3 regions of the Klebsiella sp. HN106 genome follow, and region 2 is predicted to be linked to each of the others. Evidence: predicted binding sites of a transcription regulator. Region 2 holds the regulator's gene; each other region holds the start of a gene.
The links. The regulator PhoB, encoded in region 2, activates phosphate uptake and scavenging genes when phosphate is short. The targets are predictions, from matches to a motif close to CTGTCATAAAACTGNCNNAT.
Positions count from the first base shown of each region.

Region 1: the regulator PhoB is predicted to act here: its motif matches at 4,098-4,117, upstream of pstS (phosphate ABC transporter substrate-binding protein PstS).
Region 3: the regulator PhoB is predicted to act here: its motif matches at 1,996-2,015, upstream of kdgR (DNA-binding transcriptional regulator KdgR).

Region 1 covers NZ_JBLURD010000005.1:274,006-280,646, forward strand. The annotation lists gene phoU (phosphate signaling complex protein PhoU) at 1-60, opposite strand, end outside; gene pstB (phosphate ABC transporter ATP-binding protein PstB) at 110-883, opposite strand; gene pstA (phosphate ABC transporter permease PstA) at 931-1,821, opposite strand; gene pstC (phosphate ABC transporter permease PstC) at 1,821-2,780, opposite strand; gene pstS (phosphate ABC transporter substrate-binding protein PstS) at 2,972-4,012, opposite strand; gene glmS (glutamine--fructose-6-phosphate transaminase (isomerizing)) at 4,329-6,158, opposite strand; gene glmU (bifunctional UDP-N-acetylglucosamine diphosphorylase/glucosamine-1-phosphate N-acetyltransferase GlmU) at 6,339-6,641, opposite strand, start outside.
Region 2 covers NZ_JBLURD010000002.1:865,141-871,781, reverse strand. The annotation lists gene sbcC (exonuclease subunit SbcC) at 1-948, opposite strand, end outside; gene sbcD (exonuclease subunit SbcD) at 945-2,147, opposite strand; gene phoB (phosphate response regulator transcription factor PhoB) at 2,452-3,141, shown strand; gene phoR (phosphate regulon sensor histidine kinase PhoR) at 3,163-4,452, shown strand; gene brnQ (branched-chain amino acid transporter carrier protein BrnQ) at 4,871-6,190, shown strand; gene proY (proline-specific permease ProY) at 6,314-6,641, shown strand, end outside.
Region 3 covers NZ_JBLURD010000001.1:1,002,886-1,009,526, reverse strand. The annotation lists gene htpX (protease HtpX) at 1-483, shown strand, start outside; gene ACSIPU_RS04730 (MFS transporter) at 556-1,929, opposite strand; gene kdgR (DNA-binding transcriptional regulator KdgR) at 2,107-2,898, shown strand; gene ACSIPU_RS04720 (YobH family protein) at 2,944-3,183, opposite strand; gene mgrB (PhoP/PhoQ regulator MgrB) at 3,343-3,486, shown strand; gene ACSIPU_RS04710 (YebO family protein) at 3,561-3,851, shown strand; partial or broken gene ACSIPU_RS04705 (DUF2627 domain-containing protein) at 4,464-4,608, shown strand; gene cspE (transcription antiterminator/RNA stability regulator CspE) at 4,621-4,830, shown strand; gene ftsI (peptidoglycan glycosyltransferase FtsI) at 5,021-6,641, shown strand, end outside.

The DNA of each region.
Region 1 (6,641 bases), on a different contig from region 2:
GTACTCCAGTTCGGCATTGAACTGGCCGGAAATATGTTTATTAAGATTTAGGTTATCCATGGTATCTCCTGATTGCCCAATAGGTTAGAGCCTGAAAGCAGAAGGGCAATCAACCGTAGCGGCCAGTAATATAATCTTCAGTTTGCTTCTTAGCGGGTTTGGTAAACAGATCGTCCGTGTTGCTGAATTCAATCAGCTCGCCAAGATACATAAACGCCGTATGGTCGGAGCAACGCGCGGCCTGCTGCATGTTGTGGGTCACGATAACGACGGTGTAATCCTGTTTCAGTTCGGTGATCAGCTCTTCAATACGCCCGGTAGAGATCGGGTCCAGCGCCGAACAGGGCTCATCCAGCAGCAGCACTTCCGGACGAATAGCGATACCGCGCGCGATACACAGACGCTGCTGCTGACCGCCGGAGAGAGAATATCCGCTCTGATGCAGTTTATCTTTGGTTTCATTCCATAATGCGGCTTTGGTCAAAGCCCACTGCACTCGCTCGTCCATATCCGCGCGGGAGAGTTTCTCGAACAGACGCACGCCAAAGGCGATATTGTCATAGATAGACATCGGGAACGGCGTCGGCTTCTGGAATACCATGCCGACTTTGGCACGCAGCAGCGCGATATCCTGGGTATTGGTCAGAATATTATCGCCATCCAGCAGAATTTCACCTTCTGCACGCTGCTCCGGGTACAGCTCAAACATTTTGTTGAACGTACGCAGCAGCGTGGATTTACCGCAGCCTGACGGACCGATAAACGCCGTCACCTGGTTTTTTGTGATATCCAGGTTGATGTTTTTCAGGGCATGGAATTTTCCGTAGTAGAAGTTCAGGTTACGAACTGAAAGCTTACCCGGGGTCGTATTCACCATACTCATCTCGTTCTTTTCCTCGTTCGGCGCCGCGTTTCGCCGCGCCGCAAAAATTAACCGTGTTTATTCTTCGCGAAAATAACGCGCGCCAGAATGTTCAGCAGCAATACGCACAGGGTGATAATCAATACCCCGGCCCATGCCAGTTGCTGCCACTCCGCAAACGGACTCATGGCAAATTTGAAAATCGTTACCGGCAGGTTAGCGATCGGCTGCATCATGTCGGTGCTCCAGAACTGGTTGGAGAGCGCGGTGAACAGCAGCGGCGCCGTTTCCCCGGCGATACGGGCAATGGCCAGCAGGATACCGGTCATAATGCCGGAGACCGATGCTTTCAGGGTGATCGCAGAAATCATTCGCCACTTTGGCGTACCGAGCGCATAGGCCGCTTCGCGCAGGCTATCCGGCACCAGCTTCAGCATATTTTCAGTAGTACGAATCACGATAGGCACCTGCAGCAGCGCCAGCGCAATCACGCCCGCCCAGCCGGAAAAGTGCTGCATTTGCGCAACGACGATGGTGTATACAAACAGACCGACCACAATCGACGGCGCGGAAAGCAGGATGTCGTTAATAAAACGAATGACTTCAGCCAGCCAGGATTTACGGCCATATTCCGCCAGATAAATCCCCGCCAGAATGCCCAGAGGGGTACCGATAACCGTCGACCACAGGATCAACAATCCGCTACCTGCCAGGGCGTTCGCCAGACCGCCGCCCGCCGTATTAGGCGGCGGCGTCATTTCGGTAAACAGCGCCAGGCTCATGCCGTCGATGCCGCGAGTGACGGTGGACATCAGGATCCAGATAAGCCAGAACAGGCCAAACGCCATGGTCGCCATCGATAGCGTCAGGGCGAGGCGGTTTTTCATGCGGCGTTTCGCCTGCATTTTGCGACGGGATTCCGCCAGCTCTGCGGTGGTTTGTAATTCAATCGTCGCCATTAGCGTGCCCCCTCGTTCTTAGCCAGGCGCATGATCATAAACTTTGATGCGGCCAGAACAATAAAGGTGATAACGAACAGAATCAGACCCAGTTCCATCAAGGCTGCAACGTGCAGTCCGGTTTCCGCTTCGGCAAACTCATTCGCCAGCGCGGAGGTGATGCTGTTACCTGGCATATACAGCGAAGCGCTATCGAGCTGGTAGGTGTTGCCGATAATAAAGGTTACCGCCATGGTTTCCCCCAGCGCGCGCCCCAGTCCGAGCATCACCCCGCCAATCACGCCGTTTTTGGTAAAGGGCAGAACGATACGCCAGATAACTTCCCATGTTGTACAACCGATACCGTATGCGGACTCTTTCATCATTACCGGCGTCTGTTCAAAAACGTCACGCATAACGGCAGCGATGTAAGGAATGATCATGATGGCCAGAATGACGCCGGCCGCCAGAATGCCGATACCAAACGCCGGACCCGCAAAGAGCGCGCCAACGAACGGAATGGTCGACAAAACGTTGCCAACCGGCTCCTGAAAGTAAGTCGCAAACAGTGGAGCGAAAATAAACAGACCCCACATGCCGTAAACGATACTGGGGATGGCGGCCAGCAGTTCAATAGCGATACCCAGCGGGCGCTTCAGCCAGGCGGGTGAAAGTTCCGTCAGGAACAGCGCGATACCGAAGCTCACCGGTACGGCGATCAGCAGCGCGATAAATGAGGTGACCAGCGTCCCGTAAATGGGCACCAGGGCGCCGAAAATCTGGTTTGGCGCATCCCACTCTTTGGTCCACAGAAAGGCAAAGCCAAATTTCTCAATGCTTGGCCAGGACGAGATGATAAGGGAGACGATGATGCCGCCAAGCATCAATAGCACAATCAGCGCCGCCAGTTTTACCAGCACGCTGAAAATTATGTCACCCTTTTTCCCCGGAGGGTTAAATGCCGGCTTGGTTGCAGCCATACGTTACTCTTCAGTTTCGGGCCAGAAAAAATCGTAGTTTACTGATCTTTCTGGCAAAGGTAATGCCATACCCTAAATAATTCGAGCTGCAGGCAGGTAGCAAGCTTGTTCACCCTGGTCACATAGCGTATCTATGCTCCCGGGATGAACAAGCGCTGCCATCGTCCCTGTAACTCGACGTAAGACGGGTATTAGTACAGCGCTTTACCGCTGCTGTCCTTTACGTTGGTCTTCCATGCTGCGCGAACTTGCTCAACCACGCTATCCGGCAGGGTGGCATAATCCAGCGCATTAGCTTCTTTACCGCCGTTCTTATACGCCCAGTCGAAGAACTTCAGCACTTCAGCGGTTTGCTCTGGCTTGTTGGAAGCCTTGTGAACCAGGATGAAGGTGGTAGAAGTGATCGGCCAGGCATTGTCGCCTTTCTGGTTAGTCAGATCCTGTGCAAAGGATTTGCTCCAGTCGATTTCTTTCGCCGCGTTAGCGAAGTTGTCTTCCGTCGGGCTCACCGGCTTGCCATCGGCAGACAGCAGTTTGGTATAAGCAAGGTTGTTCTGTTTCGCGTAGGCATATTCTACGTAGCCGATTGAGCCCGGCAGACGCTGAACGAACGCGGCGATGCCGTCGTTGCCTTTACCGCCCAGCCCGGTCGGCCAGTTAACGGTTGAACCCGCGCCGACTTTAGATTTCCACTCTTCGTTCACCTTCGCCAGGTAGCTGGTGAAAACGAAGGAGGTGCCGGAGCCATCCGCACGGCGAACAACCGCGATGTTCTGAGAAGGCAGCTTCATACCTGGGTTGAGCTTAGCAATCGCTTCGTCATCCCATTTTTTGATTTTGCCCAGGTAGATATCACCCAGCGTTTTACCGTCAAGCACCAGCTCGCCTGATTTCACGCCAGGCAGGTTGATCGCCAGCACCACGCCGCCGATCACGGTCGGGAACTGGAACAGACCTTCCTGAGCCAGTTTGTCGTCAGCCAGAGGGGCATCAGAGGCACCGAAATCTACGGTGTTGGCCGTAATTTGTTTTACGCCGCCAGAGGAGCCGATACCCTGGTAATTGATTTTATTACCCGTTTCCTTGTTATAGGTATCTGCCCATTTGGCATACACCGGCGCGGGGAAAGTTGCGCCAGCGCCAGTCAGGCTTGCTGCTGCAAAAACAGAGAAAGCACTCATCGATAAGGTCGCGGCGACAACTGTTGCGACGGTGGTACGCATAACGTTCATAATGTCTCCTGCTGGATTCGTAAACCATTGTTTCGAAGCTATGGTGAGCAAAATAGGACAAACAGGTGACAGTAAAATGTACGAATTATTACAGTTTTATGACAAGCCAAAAGGCGGGATTTTACGATAAATAAAAACAATACAAATCATATTGTTAATAAAGATAATGAGGAAAATATTGCCGAAAAATTTTATTTTTATGACGGCAAAAAAGCGTCGCAAAAATGACAGACTGTCATAAAGCGGGTGGGATCTCGCCGTTCGCCGCAAATAAAAAGGGCTGCCGGATGGCAGCCCTGTCACGATGTAAAAACCGTTATTCCACGGTCACCGATTTCGCCAGGTTACGCGGCTGATCGACGTCAGTTCCTTTGATCAGCGCGACGTGATAAGCCAGCAGCTGCAGCGGTACAGTATAGAAGATTGGCGCGATCACCTCTTCAACGTGCGGCATCTCAATGATGTGCATATTATCGCTGCTGGTGAAACCCGCATCGCCGTCAGCAAAGACGTACAGCTGGCCGCCGCGGGCGCGAACCTCTTCAATGTTAGATTTCAGCTTTTCCAGCAGTTCGTTGTTCGGCGCGACCACAACCACCGGCATTTCTGCATCAATCAGCGCCAGCGGACCGTGCTTCAGCTCGCCAGCGGCATAGGCTTCCGCGTGAATATAGGAGATCTCTTTCAGCTTCAGCGCCCCTTCAAGGGCAATGGGGTACTGATCGCCACGTCCGAGGAACAGCGCGTGATGTTTATCAGAGAAATTCTCAGCCAGCGCCTCAATGCGCTTGTCCTGCGAGAGCACCTGCTCAATGCGGTTCGGCAGCGCCTGCAGGCCATGCACGATATCGTGTTCAATCGCGGCATCCTGGCCCTTAAGACGCGCCAGTTTCGCCACCAGCATCAGCAGAACGGTCAATTGCGTAGTGAAGGCTTTAGTCGAAGCGACGCCGATTTCCGTCCCGGCATTGGTCATCATCGCCAGATCGGACTCCCGCACCAGTGATGAACCCGGCACGTTACAAATCGCCAGCGAGCCCAGATAGCCCAGCTCTTTCGACAGGCGCAGACCTGCGAGGGTGTCCGCCGTTTCGCCGGACTGCGAGAGGGTGATCATCAGGCTGTTGCGACGCACGGCCGATTTACGATAGCGGAACTCAGAAGCGATTTCGACATCACACGGCACACCGGCCAGCGATTCAAACCAGTAACGGGAAACCATTCCTGAGTTGTAGGAGGTACCGCAGGCGATGATCTGAATATGCTCGACCTGAGACAGCAGCTCGTTAGCCTGCGGGCCCAGTTCGCTTAAATCAACTTCACCGTGGCTAATGCGCCCGGAGAGGGTATTTTTGATCGCGTTCGGCTGCTCGTAGATCTCTTTCTGCATATAGTGGCGATAGATACCTTTATCGCCTGCATCGTACTGCAGACTGGATTCAATATCCGGGCGCAGCACTTCGGCGCCGGATTTATCAAAGATAGTGACCGAACGACGGGTGACTTCCGCAATATCCCCCTCTTCGAGGAAGATAAAGCGGCGGGTAACCGGCAGGAGCGCCAGCTGATCGGAGGCAATGAAGTTTTCTCCCATCCCCAGGCCAATAACCAGCGGGCTGCCCGAACGAGCGGCCAGCAGCGTACCCGGATCGCGGGAATCCATAATCACGGTACCGTAAGCGCCGCGAAGCTGCGGGATAGTCCGCAGAACAGCATCACGCAGGGTGCCGCCTTGTTCCAGCTCCCAGTGAACCAGATGCGCAATAACTTCGGTGTCAGTCTCGGAGGCGAAAACGTAGCCCCGCGACTGCAACAGCTCGCGCAGCGGCTCATGGTTCTCGATAATTCCGTTATGCACGACCACAATATGGTCAGAAACATGCGGATGCGCGTTGCCTTCAGAGGGTTCGCCGTGCGTCGCCCAGCGGGTATGGGCAATTCCCGTCCCACCGTGCAACGGATGTTCCTCCAACGCCTGGGCCAGCATCTGGACTTTCCCAAGGCGACGAACGCGGTTCATATGACCTTCGTTATCGACGACTGCCAGACCGGCGGAGTCATAACCGCGGTATTCCAGACGACGTAAACCTTCGAGAAGGATTTCAGCAATATCACGCTGCGCGACTGCGCCAACAATTCCACACATAGTTTTTCATTCCGATTTTGGCTGTATGCCATACGTTGTCGGTCAACCTGTTTACCCGTTTTTCCGGGCGCCCCGAGCCTTGTAGAGAGTGGGGTTATTTTTATGGGCACTGCCGTGGGGGGAGGATTATTTTATCCCCTCACCCCGCTCTTTCCCCCAAAAGGGCGAAAGAGAAAAGCGTTACTTCTTCTTCACCGGGCGCTGCCAGCCCTGTTTATGAACCTGCGGCACGCGGCTTAAAACTAACTCATCGTCGGCAACGTTGCGCGTTACCGTCGTTCCTGCAGCAATGGTGACTCCCTTGCCGATGGTCACGGGAGCGACCAGCTGGCTGTCCGAACCAACAAACACGTCATCGCCGATCACCGTTTTATGTTTATTTGCGCCATCATAGTTACAGGTGATGGTGCCGGCGCCGATATTGACGTTATCGCCAATCTCAGCGTCTCCGAGGTAGGAAAGATGCCCGGCTTTCGTGCCTCT
Region 2 (6,641 bases):
TACTTCTTCTCTCAGGCGACGGGTTTGCGCCAGCGCGGTGGTTTGTTCCTGCTGACGCGTCCACTGTGGACGTAAGTGCTCTGCTGGCTGGGCATTCAGCAGCACGGTCAGCTGTGGCTGCGCCTGCTCCAGCGCAGATTGGGCTTCGCGTAGCGCGCTCTGCGCCTGCAGATCTTCTGCTGTCAGCTCTGCGCGGCGTACCAGCCACTGACGGGCATTTTGCAGACGGCTTTGTTCGCTAACCTTCTGTTTTTCTTCATCAGTAAGCGCTTGCAAACTTTGCTGTAGCGCCAGCTGCTGGTCGTCGCTTAGCAGCAGGACGCCGGAAGCCTGAGCCTGGATTTTCTCCAGCTCGACGCGGGCCTGCTTATGCTTTTCAAAGACCTGCGCGGAAATCTGGCCGTAAATTTCGGTACCGGTCAGCTCTTCCAGCAGCTCGGCGCGCTCTTTCGGTTTAGCATTCAGGAAGGCGGCGAACTGCCCCTGCGATAGCAGCATCGAGCGGGTGAAGCGGCCATAGTCCAGGCCGGTGAGCGAGGCGGTCATTTCCAGCTTGTCTTTGATCTTATCGGCGAGGATTTTGCCATCCTCGCAGCGCGCCAGCTCGACGCGCGGCACCTGCAGGTTGCCGTCCGGCTGGTTTCGCGCCCGGTTCTGACTCCAGAAGGCGCGATAGGCGATGCCTTTGACTTCGAACTCCACTTCCGCCAGACATTCGGCGGTGTCGCGGGTCATCAGATCGTTTTGTGATTGCGACACGCTGCTCAGGCGCGGGGTTTCGTGATAGAGCGCGAGGCAGATAGCATCCAGCAGCGTGGTTTTTCCGGCGCCGGTCGGCCCGGTAATCGCGAACAGACCGTTGCTGGCGAACGGCTCAGCGGTGAAATCAATTTTCCATTCACCTTTCAGTGAATTGAGGTTTTTCAGGCGTAAGCTGAGTATTTTCACAGGCGATCCTCACCGTTCAGGCTATGCAGCGTTTCATTAAAAAGCTGTTCCAGGCGCTGCTGCTGCGCGGCTTCCAGCGTTTCCAGCGCCAGACGGCGGGCGAAGACATCCTCCACCTGCAGTTCGCTGAGGGTCTCTCGCTGAGCGCCGGCCAGAATGCGGTTGCGCTGGGCGCGACTGCGGCGCACCAGCAGGACTTCCACCGGCAGCGTTTCGGTCTGCGCCTGAATTTTACGCTGGATATCATGCATATATTCGTCGCTGGTGATTTCGATATCCAGCCACACTGCGGGCTGCAGGGCGCTATCCTGCCATTGGTTTAGCTGCTCGCTAATGCTGGCGAAATCGCCCTTTAGCACCGCCAGCGGCTGGGTGACGGGAACGATAAGCGGCGTGACATCCGCCAGACGCCCGTGGGTAAAAGTGACCAGATTGACGCTTTTATTTTTCCCTGTTTCATCAAAGCTCAGCGGGATGGGGGAGCCGCTGTAGCGGATATGCTCGCAGCCGCCCACCACCTGCGCACGGTGAATATGGCCGAGCGCAATATAGTCGGCAGGCGGAAAACGGCTCGCCGGAAAGGCGTCCAGCGTACCGATATAGATTTCGCGCACCGCGTCGCTTTTGCTGGCGCCGACGGTGGTTAAATGGCCGCTGGCGATAATCGGTAGCGCCCGGTCGCCGCGCAGTTCGCAGGCCTGCTGGTACTGCTGCTGGTAATAGTCGCTGATGGCGCTCAGGAGCTGCTGCTGCTTTTCGCCGCTGGAGTGCCCGGCCTGGCTGGTTACCAGTTCACGCGGGCGCAGGAACGGCACCGGGCAAAAAATCGCCCCCGGCGAACCGTCGCGCAGCGGCAGAATAAAGGGGGCGTGGCCGGCATTGGCCACGACCGTGGTTTTCAGGAACGCAAGAATGTCTCGCGACTCGTTGAGGGTGGCGACCGAATCATGGTTGCCCGCCAGCACCACCAGCCGACAGCCGGTTTGCTGCAGCTGAACGACAAACCGGTTATACAGCTCGCGCGCGTAGCTCGGCGGGGAGCCAGTATCAAAAATATCGCCCGCGACAATAATGGCATCGACGTCATATTCCTGCGCGCTGGCCAGCAGCCAGTCGAGAAACGCCTGATGTTCGGCGGCGCGACTTTTGCTGTAAAAATTTTGCCCAAGATGCCAGTCAGAGGTATGAAGGATGCGCATAGTTGTTCCATAGCGTAAAAGCGAAAGCGGCATTATATACCCGTCATCCTTCAAGTTGCTTATGTGTTGGCTACCCGCGCCCACCCAGTCGCATCGTTATCTCTTTTTTGGGACTTACGCCCTTGCTGCCTTTAAGCAAGCCGAATTATTACGGGGACAACACTGCTCTCAGGCGCGATAAGTCCGCGTCACAATTCGAAATCCGCGTTCATCCGGCGGTCATTTTTTTCATAAATCTGTCATAAATCTGACGCATAATGGCCGCGCACTTCTATACTGATGGCTAAAAAATACAGGGTAAATAATGGCGAGAAGAATTCTGGTCGTTGAAGATGAAGCTCCAATCCGCGAGATGGTTTGCTTTGTTCTGGAGCAAAACGGCTTTCAGCCCGTCGAGGCGGAAGATTTTGACAGCGCGGTTAATCAGCTCAATGAACCCTGGCCGGATTTGATCCTCCTCGACTGGATGCTGCCGGGTGGGTCGGGTCTGCAGTTTATTAAACAGCTCAAGCGTGAAGCGATGACCCGCGATATTCCCGTGGTGATGCTCACCGCCCGCGGCGAAGAGGAAGATCGCGTCCGCGGTCTGGAGACCGGCGCCGATGACTACATCACTAAGCCGTTTTCCCCGAAAGAGCTGGTGGCGCGAATTAAAGCCGTGATGCGGCGCATTTCGCCGATGGCGGTGGAAGAGGTGATTGAAATGCAGGGGCTGAGCCTGGACCCCTCTTCGCATCGGGTCATGACCGGTGAAAATCCGCTGGATATGGGGCCGACGGAGTTTAAATTATTACACTTCTTTATGACCCACCCGGAACGGGTTTATAGCCGCGAACAGCTGCTGAATCACGTCTGGGGAACCAACGTTTATGTTGAAGACAGAACGGTAGACGTGCATATTCGCCGTCTGCGCAAAGCGCTGGAACATAGCGGCCATGACCGGATGGTACAAACGGTTCGCGGTACGGGATATCGTTTCTCCGCCCGATTCTGAATGTTGACAGGAGTGTGAACCGTGCTGGAACGGCTGTCATGGAAAAGGCTGGCGCTTGAGCTTTTCTTGTGTTGTATCCCGGCCCTGATCCTCGGGGCGTTTTTAGGTCATCTGCCGTGGTTTTTATTGGCGGCAGTGACCGGTCTTCTTATCTGGCATTTCTGGAATCTGATGCGCCTGTCATGGTGGCTGTGGGTTGACCGCAGCATGACGCCTCCGCCGGGTAGCGGCAGCTGGGAGCCGCTGCTGTACGGACTGCATCAAATGCAGATGCGTAATAAAAAGCGTCGCCGTGAGCTGGGCAACCTGATTAAGCGCTTTCGCAGCGGGGCGGAGTCTCTGCCGGATGCGGTAGTGCTGACCACCGAAGAAGGCGCGATGTTCTGGTGTAACGGCCTGGCGCAGCAGATCCTGAATCTACGCTGGCCTGACGATAACGGGCAGAACATCCTTAACCTCTTGCGCTATCCTGAATTTGCCAATTACCTGAAATACAGGGATTTTTCTAAACCGCTCAACCTGGTGCTGAATAACGGCCGCCATCTGGAGATTCGCGTGATGCCCTACAGCGATAAACAGCTGCTGATGGTTGCGCGCGATGTTACGCAGATGCACCAGCTGGAAGGGGCGCGGAGAAACTTTTTCGCTAACGTCAGCCATGAGCTGCGTACGCCGCTGACGGTGCTGCAGGGGTATCTGGAGATGATGCAGGAGCAGGTGCTGGAAGGGGGGACGCGCGAAAAAGCGTTGCACACCATGCGCGAGCAAACTCAGCGAATGGAAGGCCTGGTGAAACAATTGCTGACGCTGTCGCGAATCGAAGCCGCGCCGGTCCTGGCGATGAACGATAAAATCGATGTGCCGATGATGCTGCGGGTCGTTGAGCGCGAAGCGCAAACGCTAAGCCAGCAGAAGCATGCGCTGCATTTTTCGGTTGATGAATCGCTGAAAGTGCTGGGTAATGAAGAACAGCTGCGCAGCGCGATTTCCAACCTGGTGTATAACGCGATCAATCATACGCCGCCGGGAACGGATATTACCGTAAGCTGGCAGCGAGCGCCGCACGGGGCAATGTTCAGCGTCGAAGATAACGGGCCGGGCATCGCGCCGGAACATATTCCGCGCCTGACCGAGCGTTTCTATCGGGTGGATAAAGCGCGCTCGAGACAGACCGGCGGCAGCGGTCTGGGGCTGGCGATTGTCAAACATGCGGTCAGCCATCACGATAGCCGCCTCGAAATTGAGAGTACGCTGGGTAAAGGCACCCGCTTTAGCTTCCTGCTACCGGAACGTTTAATTGCCAAAAATTGAACGCCTGCATGTGGGTGTCAGCATAACTTGCCAATGACCAGCTTCGGCTGGTCATTTTCGTTTGCAGTAAAATCGAAGTTGAGTAATTAACGAACGTTAGCTGCTTTTTTGTTCGCATGATAAGCCAGATGTTTTCCATCCATCAGGTAAATAATTCTACGCATTAAAATAGAGTCAGCATAATCATCTGCTTTTGCGATCCCTCCTTGCTTTAAAACGTTATAAGCGTTTAAATTGCCCCCCTACGGTCGCAGACAGACTGTTTTTGCGTGGTAATTCAAAAAACAATTCTTTTCCACGCCGCTTTGGGAGCATATCCCGCTGAGTTTACTGACAATGGCCGCTGTATCATCCCCAGGGGAAAGGCGCGGTATTTATCCGTTTTTACAACACCACATCCACAGGCTGTAATGAATTTATGACCCATCAGTTAAAATCTCGCGACATCATTGCGTTGGGCTTTATGACCTTCGCGCTGTTCGTCGGCGCAGGCAATATTATCTTTCCTCCGATGGTTGGCTTGCAGGCCGGCGAACACGTCTGGACCGCGGCTATTGGCTTTCTGATTACCGCCGTGGGTCTGCCGGTGCTAACGGTTGTGGCGCTGGCGAAAGTCGGCGGCGGCGTAGAGAGCCTGAGCACGCCGATTGGTAAAGTTGCCGGTATCCTGCTGGCGGTGGTCTGCTACCTTGCCGTTGGGCCGCTGTTTGCGACTCCGCGTACCGCCACCGTCTCTTTTGAAGTGGGGATTGCTCCGCTGACCGGCGACGGCCCGCTGCCGCTGCTGATTTACAGCGTTATCTATTTTGCCCTGGTGATCCTCGTTTCGCTCTATCCGGGCAAGCTGCTGGACACCGTCGGGAATTTCCTCGCGCCGTTGAAAATCATCGCTCTGATTATTCTCGCCGTTGCGGCGATCGTCTGGCCAGCCGGTCCGCTGAGCCACGCGATGGAAGCCTACCGTACCGCGCCATTCTCCAACGGCTTCGTCAACGGCTATCTGACCATGGACACCCTTGGGGCGATGGTCTTTGGGATCGTGATTGTCAACGCGGCGCGTTCTCGCGGCGTGACCGAAGCCCGCCTGCTGACCCGTTACACCGTCTGGGCTGGCCTGATGGCCGGCGTGGGCCTGACGTTGCTGTATCTGGCGTTGTTCCGTTTAGGTTCCGATAGCGGCACGCTGGTGGAGCAGTCCGCTAACGGCGCGGCGATTCTGCACGCTTATGTCCAGCACACCTTCGGCGGCGCGGGGAGCTTCCTGCTGGCAGCGCTGATCTTCATCGCTTGCCTGGTGACGGCGGTAGGCCTGACCTGCGCCTGTGCGGAGTTTTTTGCCCAGTATCTGCCGTTCTCCTATCGTACGCTGGTCTTTATCCTTGGCCTGTTTTCGATGGCGGTTTCCAACCTTGGCCTGAGCCACCTGATTCAGATTTCGATTCCGGTGCTGACGGCTATCTATCCGCCGTGTATCGCACTCGTGGTATTAAGCTTTACCCGTAGTTGGTGGCATAATTCGTCCCGCGTTATTGCCCCGGCAATGTTTATCAGCCTGATGTTTGGTATCATTGACGGCATTAAAGCGTCGGCGTTTGCAGAGATTTTGCCATCCTGGACCGCGCGCCTGCCGCTGGCGGAGCAAGGGTTGGCGTGGCTGATGCCAACCGCCGTGATGGTGATTCTGGCCGTTATCTGGGATCGCGCAGCAGGGCGTCAGGTGGCCTCCAGCGCGCACTAACCGACGCTTTACACAGGTGTTTAACCACGGGACTTCAGGTCCCGTGGTTTTTTGTTTTTTTGGTCATCCTCCCCGGTGCTTTGCCCCCGCGAAGGCCAGAGGAGAAAAACGGCATGGAACACGATGGAAAGTAGTAACAAGCTTAAGCGCGGGCTAAGTACCCGGCATATTCGTTTTATGGCGCTGGGGTCGGCAATCGGTACCGGCCTTTTCTATGGTTCGGCTGACGCGATTAAAATGGCGGGGCCGAGCGTTCTGTTGGCTTATATTATCGGCGGCGTCGCGGCCTACATTATTATGCGCGCGCTGGGCGAAATGTCGGTACACAACCCGGCCGCCAGTTCGTTCTCGCGCTATGCCCAGGATTACCTTGGCCCGCTGGCGGGCTATATCACCGGCTGGACCTACTGTTTTGAAATCCTGATTGTCGCCATAGCCGACGTCACAGCCT
Region 3 (6,641 bases), on a different contig from region 2:
GAAGCGGTTATCGCCCATGAGATTAGCCACATCGCTAACGGCGATATGGTCACCATGACGCTGATTCAGGGGGTAGTGAACACCTTCGTTATCTTTATCTCGCGCGTTATCGCGCAGATTGCGGCGGGCTTCCTCGGCGGCAACCGCGATGAAGGTGAAAGCAGCAACGGCAACCCGCTGATCTACTTTGCGGTTGCTACGGTACTGGAGCTGGTGTTTGGTATTCTGGCCAGCATCATCACCATGTGGTTCTCCCGCTACCGCGAATTCCATGCGGACGCTGGCTCAGCGAAACTGGTGGGGCGTGAGAAAATGATCGCTGCGCTGCAGCGTCTGAAAACCAGCTATGAGCCGCAGGAGGCCAGCAGCATGATGGCATTCTGCATTAACGGTAAAGCGAAATCCATGAGCGAGCTGTTTATGACTCACCCGCCTCTGGATAAGCGTATTGAAGCCCTGCGCAGCGGCGAATACCTGAAGTAATCGCCGCTCCCGGCCCTGAAAACAAAAATCCGCAACCTTCGGGCTGCGGATTTTTTTATGTCGATTCTTTGCCTACAGCCTGGCGCGCGGCTGCGTGACGCGTAGCCCGCTGACGGCAGCGGCGACGACGGCTAGGATCCCGGCCAGCAGAAGTGCGGTATGAGTTCCGCTATTGCCCAGCAGGTTAAACAGCAGCGCCACCAGCGCGGCGCCTGTACTCTGGCCAAGCAGACGGGCGGTACCCAACATGCCGCTTGCTCCGCCGCTGCGGTGAGCCGGCGCTGAAGAGACGATCGTATGGTTGTTGGGTGACTGGAACAGGCCAAAGCCCGCGCCGCAGAGCGCCATTCGCCAGATAATATCCAGATCCGTGGGGGTGGAGGGGAGCATCGCCAGACCGAACAGGCCACAGGCCATTACCAGCAGACCAATCGCCCCCAGCAGACCGGCGTGAAATTTCTCTATCAAATAGCCTGCCAGCGGCGCCATTACCATGGTTGCCAGCGGCCACGGCGTCAGGAGCAGACCGGTTTCCACCTCGCTGCGTCCAAGCATCGACTGCAGGAAGAATGGTAGCGAAACCATGGCCAGCATCTGGGCGCAGAAGGAGCATATCGAGGTGCAGATGGACAGGGAAAAAATCGGAATGCGCAGCAGATCGACGGGTAGCAGGGGAACCGGCATTCTGAGCTGACGGCGGACAAAAAAGAATCCAACGACCAGCATCGCAATAACCTCCGCCAGCACCAGCTCGCCGGATTGGCCCTGAGCGAACCCGCCGAGAGCGGTAATTAATAAGCCGAAAGTGAGAGCATTCATGATGGCGCTGGGCAGATCGAAGCGGGTGACCTTGCTCCCGCCGACATTGGCGGGCAGGTAGCGCATCGCGAGAACCAGTGAGATAACGCCCAGCGGAACGTTAATGAGAAACAGCCATTGCCATGAAGCCATCGACAGGATAGCGGCGGCAATGGTCGGGCCCGCAGCGGATGAGACGGCGACAACAAAAGAGTTGATCCCCATTCCGCGGCCGAGAAAGCGGCGGGGATAAATCAGGCGAATCAGCGCGGTATTAACGCTCATTAGCGCCGCGCCGCCAAGACCCTGCGCAACGCGCGCCAGCGTCAACATTTCCAGGCTGCGGGAGAGCGCGCAGGCTAGAGAGGTGAAGGTGAATACGACCAGGCCGATTTTATAAATGCGCCGATAGCCGACCATATCGCCGAGGAAAGAGAGCGGCAGAAGCGCAATAACAATGGCAATTTGATAGGCGTTTACTATCCAGATTGAGGATGCCGGTGACGCGTTTAAATCGCTGGCGATCGTCGGAAGCGCTACGTTGGCGATAGCGCCGTCCAGCACGGCCATCGTCAGGCCTAATACAATGGTCAGGATGGCGCCGTAACGCTGCGGTGCTGGCAGCCCATCGGGGAGGTTTTTATCCATATAAAGTGTATGTCTTATCGGGAACTATTAACTGGATAATGATTTTAGCATTGAATATTCAGCGGCATGTCGCAGATTTGTAACGAATGGGCAGAAGAACGATTGCGGGTAACGGGATGCGAATTTATAATAAAAACCGGTTCTAATTTTTATAAAACAGTTGCGATGAGGTGATAAATGGCAGTTGCAGATTTGGATAAACAGCCAGATTCTGTCTCTTCGGTATTGAAGGTTTTTGGCATCCTGCAGGCGCTTGGCGAAGAGCGTGAAATTGGCATTACCGAACTGTCCCAGCGCGTCATGATGTCAAAAAGCACCGTTTATCGCTTTTTGCAGACCATGAAATCGCTGGGGTACGTAGCGCAGGAAGGGGAATCTGAGAAGTATTCTTTAACCCTGAAACTCTTCGAACTCGGCGCGCGGGCTTTGCAGAACGTCGATCTGGTGCGCAGCGCCGACATTCAGATGCGCGAGCTATCACGCCTGACGAAAGAGACCGTCCACCTGGGCGCCCTGGATGAAGACAGCATTGTTTACATCCATAAAATCGACTCAATGTACAATTTGCGCATGTATTCGCGCATCGGACGCCGTAACCCGCTGTACAGCACCGCGATCGGTAAGGTGCTGCTGGCATGGCGCGATCGCGCGGAAGTTGAGCAGATTCTGGAAGGCGTTGAGTACAAACGCAGTACCGACCGGACCATCACCAGCACCGAAGAGCTGCTGGCGGTTCTGGATAAGGTCCGCGAGCAGGGCTACGGCGAAGATAACGAAGAACAGGAAGAAGGGCTGCGCTGCATCGGGGTGCCGGTTTTCGACCGCTTCGGCGTGGTTATCGCCGGCCTGAGTATCTCTTTCCCGACGCTACGTTTCTCCGAAGAGCGCCTGAACGAGTATGTTGCGATGCTGCACACGGCGGCGCGTAAAATTTCTGAGCAGATGGGCTACAACGATTATCCGTTTTGATTCACTATCCTATTCGGGCTACCGTTGCTGTAGCCCGAAACATGACTAGCCGTTATCCACTACCGTGACGCTTTTTCGCAGAACAGGGCAATCGGTAATGCCGATAATACCGCTGCTGGAGTGAACATATTGTGCGGTGCTGATGCCGCGAGCGGTGAGATATTTGCACTGCAATCCTAACCCACCGGCATTCTCACTGCTGCCTATTAACACGCCGTAGCCGCTTAATAATACGCCAATCCATAAGATAGCCAGCACCACAATGGTACGAATGATCAATCGCATTGTTGCCTCAATATTTGTATTATCCCTACGTCTATTCTGTCATGCACACGAGTTGAAACAAGTCTATGATTCCTAAACTTGCCTTTCGTATTACAGTTAGCCGCGGTTTAAGATGGTCATGTTATCCTGGCGACATTTGATACTGATGCGGAGTGTGGAGTGAAAAAATTACGGTGGGTTTTGCTGATAGTCGTTATTGCAGGATGTTTACTGCTATGGACTCAGATGCTTAACGTAATGTGCGATCAGGATGTACAGTTCTTCAGCGGCATCTGCACTATCAATAAGTTTATTCCCTGGTAAGACATTTTTTATATGACTGATTTTCTTCTGCCGCGCGGGTGGTAGAATGAACGCCTTCTCTTTGAGGTGGTGAAATGAGTGAGTTACTAAATCCCGGGATTGTAAGCCTGGCATCCGTGGCGCTGTCTGTCGTGCTGTTGCTTGTCGGCCTGTTATTATGGTTTTTTGTTAATCGCGCCAGTTCGCGCGCAAATGAGCAGATCGCGCTACTGCAGGCGCTTCTGGATCAGCAAAAGCGGCAAAACGCGCTGCTGCGCCGTCTCTGCGAGGCCAATGAGCCTGAGAAGGAGAGTGCAGCAGAACCTTCCATAGCCGAGAAGGGGAAAGGCGACGACGACTTCATTCGTCTGGTCGCAGAGCGCTAATCTGATTGTCAGGCGTGCATCGTAGGGTGTGCGCCTGTATCTCACCCCGGTCTATAACCTATCCTTATCAATAAATCTTCTGCTGACGATTATCCGGCGTGCCGGCAAGCGGACGCTGTGCGTTAATCGCGCCTCTTTAATTAGTTTGTTTAATTAATCAAATAAAAGGACAGAAACGGCCTGACTGTCATCAGGTCTTCATTATTGCCGTGCAGTATAGACAATATTTTAAGTTATTCCATTTACGCGCTTCGATATTATGCAATGGTCCTGCAAAGCAATTTTTCAGCTATCGATATGAGCTTTTAAATGCATCTTTATGCAATACTTTTTGTTGCCCCCTAAAATTGGCAGTTTAGTTTTGAGCGGGGCGGGGTACGCCGAAGTTGTTGAGGAATGGCGGATAAACTCTCTTTCCGGAGCCAGTCTCTACGGCACAGACGCGGGGCGGAAAGGATAAGGCAGAGGGAGCAAAGTCGCATAAATGTGCAGGTGATCAAATGATTCCCTTATAATTTGTGCGAGCGATCGAGACCCATCTAAAAATGGCTTGCCATTATTAACGTAGTATGTGATAACACGTTTCGGGTTAAACGAGGTACAGTTCTGTTTATGTGTGGCATTTTCAGTAAAGAAGTCCTGAGTAAACACGTTGTCGTTGAATACCGCTTCTCTGCCGAACCTTATATTAGTGCCTCATGCAGTCATGTGTCAGTTTTATCTATGTAAGTGCCCACGGGCGAAGAAAACAGTCTAAGGAATTTTGCAAATGGCAAAGATTAAAGGTCAAGTTAAGTGGTTCAACGAGTCTAAAGGTTTTGGCTTCATTACTCCGGCTGATGGCAGCAAAGATGTGTTCGTACACTTCTCCGCTATCCAGGGTAACGGCTTCAAAACTCTGGCTGAAGGCCAGAACGTTGAGTTCGAAATTCAGGACGGCCAGAAAGGTCCAGCTGCAGTTAACGTAACTGCTATCTGATTCAAGACCACTGAATCTTGTAAGAAAGCCTCGCGACCGCGGGGCTTTTTAGGTTTTATTGCAAATCATGTCAATTATCCTCCCACCGTTGCGCTTTGTTGCAAAACAACATCCTTATTAGCACTGTTTAGCAATCTGTTTTGTATATATCTGTTAAATCAGGTGGTTGCAAAATAATGATGGAGCTAAGGTGCAAAAGAACAAACTTAAGTCAGCCGCCAACTTTACCCCTTTGCGGTTCGGGTTGCTATGCGTGGCCATTCTTTGCTGTATGGGGCTGCTGCTGGTCCGGGTAGGCTGGCTGCAAATTGTCTCTCCTGACAATTTGGTGAAACAAGAAGATATGCGCTCCTTGCGCGAAGAGCCTATCGACGTACAGCGCGGCATGATTAGCGATCGCGAGGGCCGCCCGCTGGCGGTTAGCGTTCCGGTAAGCGCCATCTGGATCGATCCGCAAACAACGCTCGCAAAAGGCGGCGTCGGATATGGCCCGCGCTGGCAGGCCATGGCGCAAGCTTTACATCTCAACCTTAGCGAGCTGGCTCATCGCGTGCAGGCGCATCCTCACGCGCGCTTTCTCTATCTCGCGCGCCAGATAAATCCTGAGCAGGCAGAGTGGATCGACAAGCTGCGCCTGCCGGGTATCAATCTGCGCGATGAGTCGCGTCGCTTTTATCCCGCTGGACACGTTGCCGCTAACCTGCTGGGCTTTACCAACATCGATAATCAGGGGATCGAGGGAGTCGAGAAAAGCTTTAATGCTCAGCTGACCGGTCAACCCGGGCGTCGGCTGGTGCGCAAAGATCGTCACGGCAACGTCATCGAAAATATCACGGAAGTTCCGGCAGTCCCGGCCCATAATTTGCAGCTCAGTATCGACGAGCGTCTACAAACGGTGACCGAAGACGCGTTGGATAACGCCGTGCGCTGGAACAAAGCAGAATCGGGGGCGGCGGTATTAATTAAAATTGATACCGGGGAAATTCTGTCGATGGCCAGCTACCCTGATTTCAACCCTAACAATCGCGATGATGCAAAGCTGGATGATTTCCGCAATCGCGCGATTAGCGATACTTTCGAGCCGGGGTCGACGGTTAAACCGCTGGTGCTGATGACTGCCCTCCAGCAAGGCATTGTTCAGCCGGATAGCGTGGTGGATACCCATCCGTTTATCCTCGACGGCCATCGCATTCGCGACGTGGGTTACTATCCAGAATTAACCCTCACCGGCATCCTGCAAAAATCCAGCGATACCGGCGTTTCACATCTGTCGCTGGCGATGCCCATTCAGCATCTCATCGATACCTATAAAGCGTTCGGTTTCGGCGATTCTACCGGCCTGGGATTAACCGGTGAAAGCGCCGGGCTGATGCCGCAGCGCCGCTATTGGGGACAGCTCGACCGGGCGACCTTCGCCTTCGGCTATGGTCTGATGGTCACGCCGCTGCAGCTGGCGCACGTATACGCTACCATCGGCAGCTACGGTATTGAACGTCCGCTATCGATCACGCGTATCGATCCGCCGGTCATGGGGACCCGAGTGATGCCGGAGCAGATAGTGCATGAAGTCGAGCATATGATGGAGAGCGTTGCCTTGCCGGGCGGCGGGGGGACCAAAGCGGCGGTGCGCGACTATCGGGTGGCGGTAAAAACCGGTACCGCCAAGAAAATCGGCCCTGACGGGAAATATATCGACAAATACGTTGCCTATACCGCAGGCGTTGCGCCGGCCAGCAATCCGAAATTCGCCCTGGTGGTGGTGATGAACGACCCCAGCAACGGTTCATATTACGGCGGAGCGGTGTCGGCGC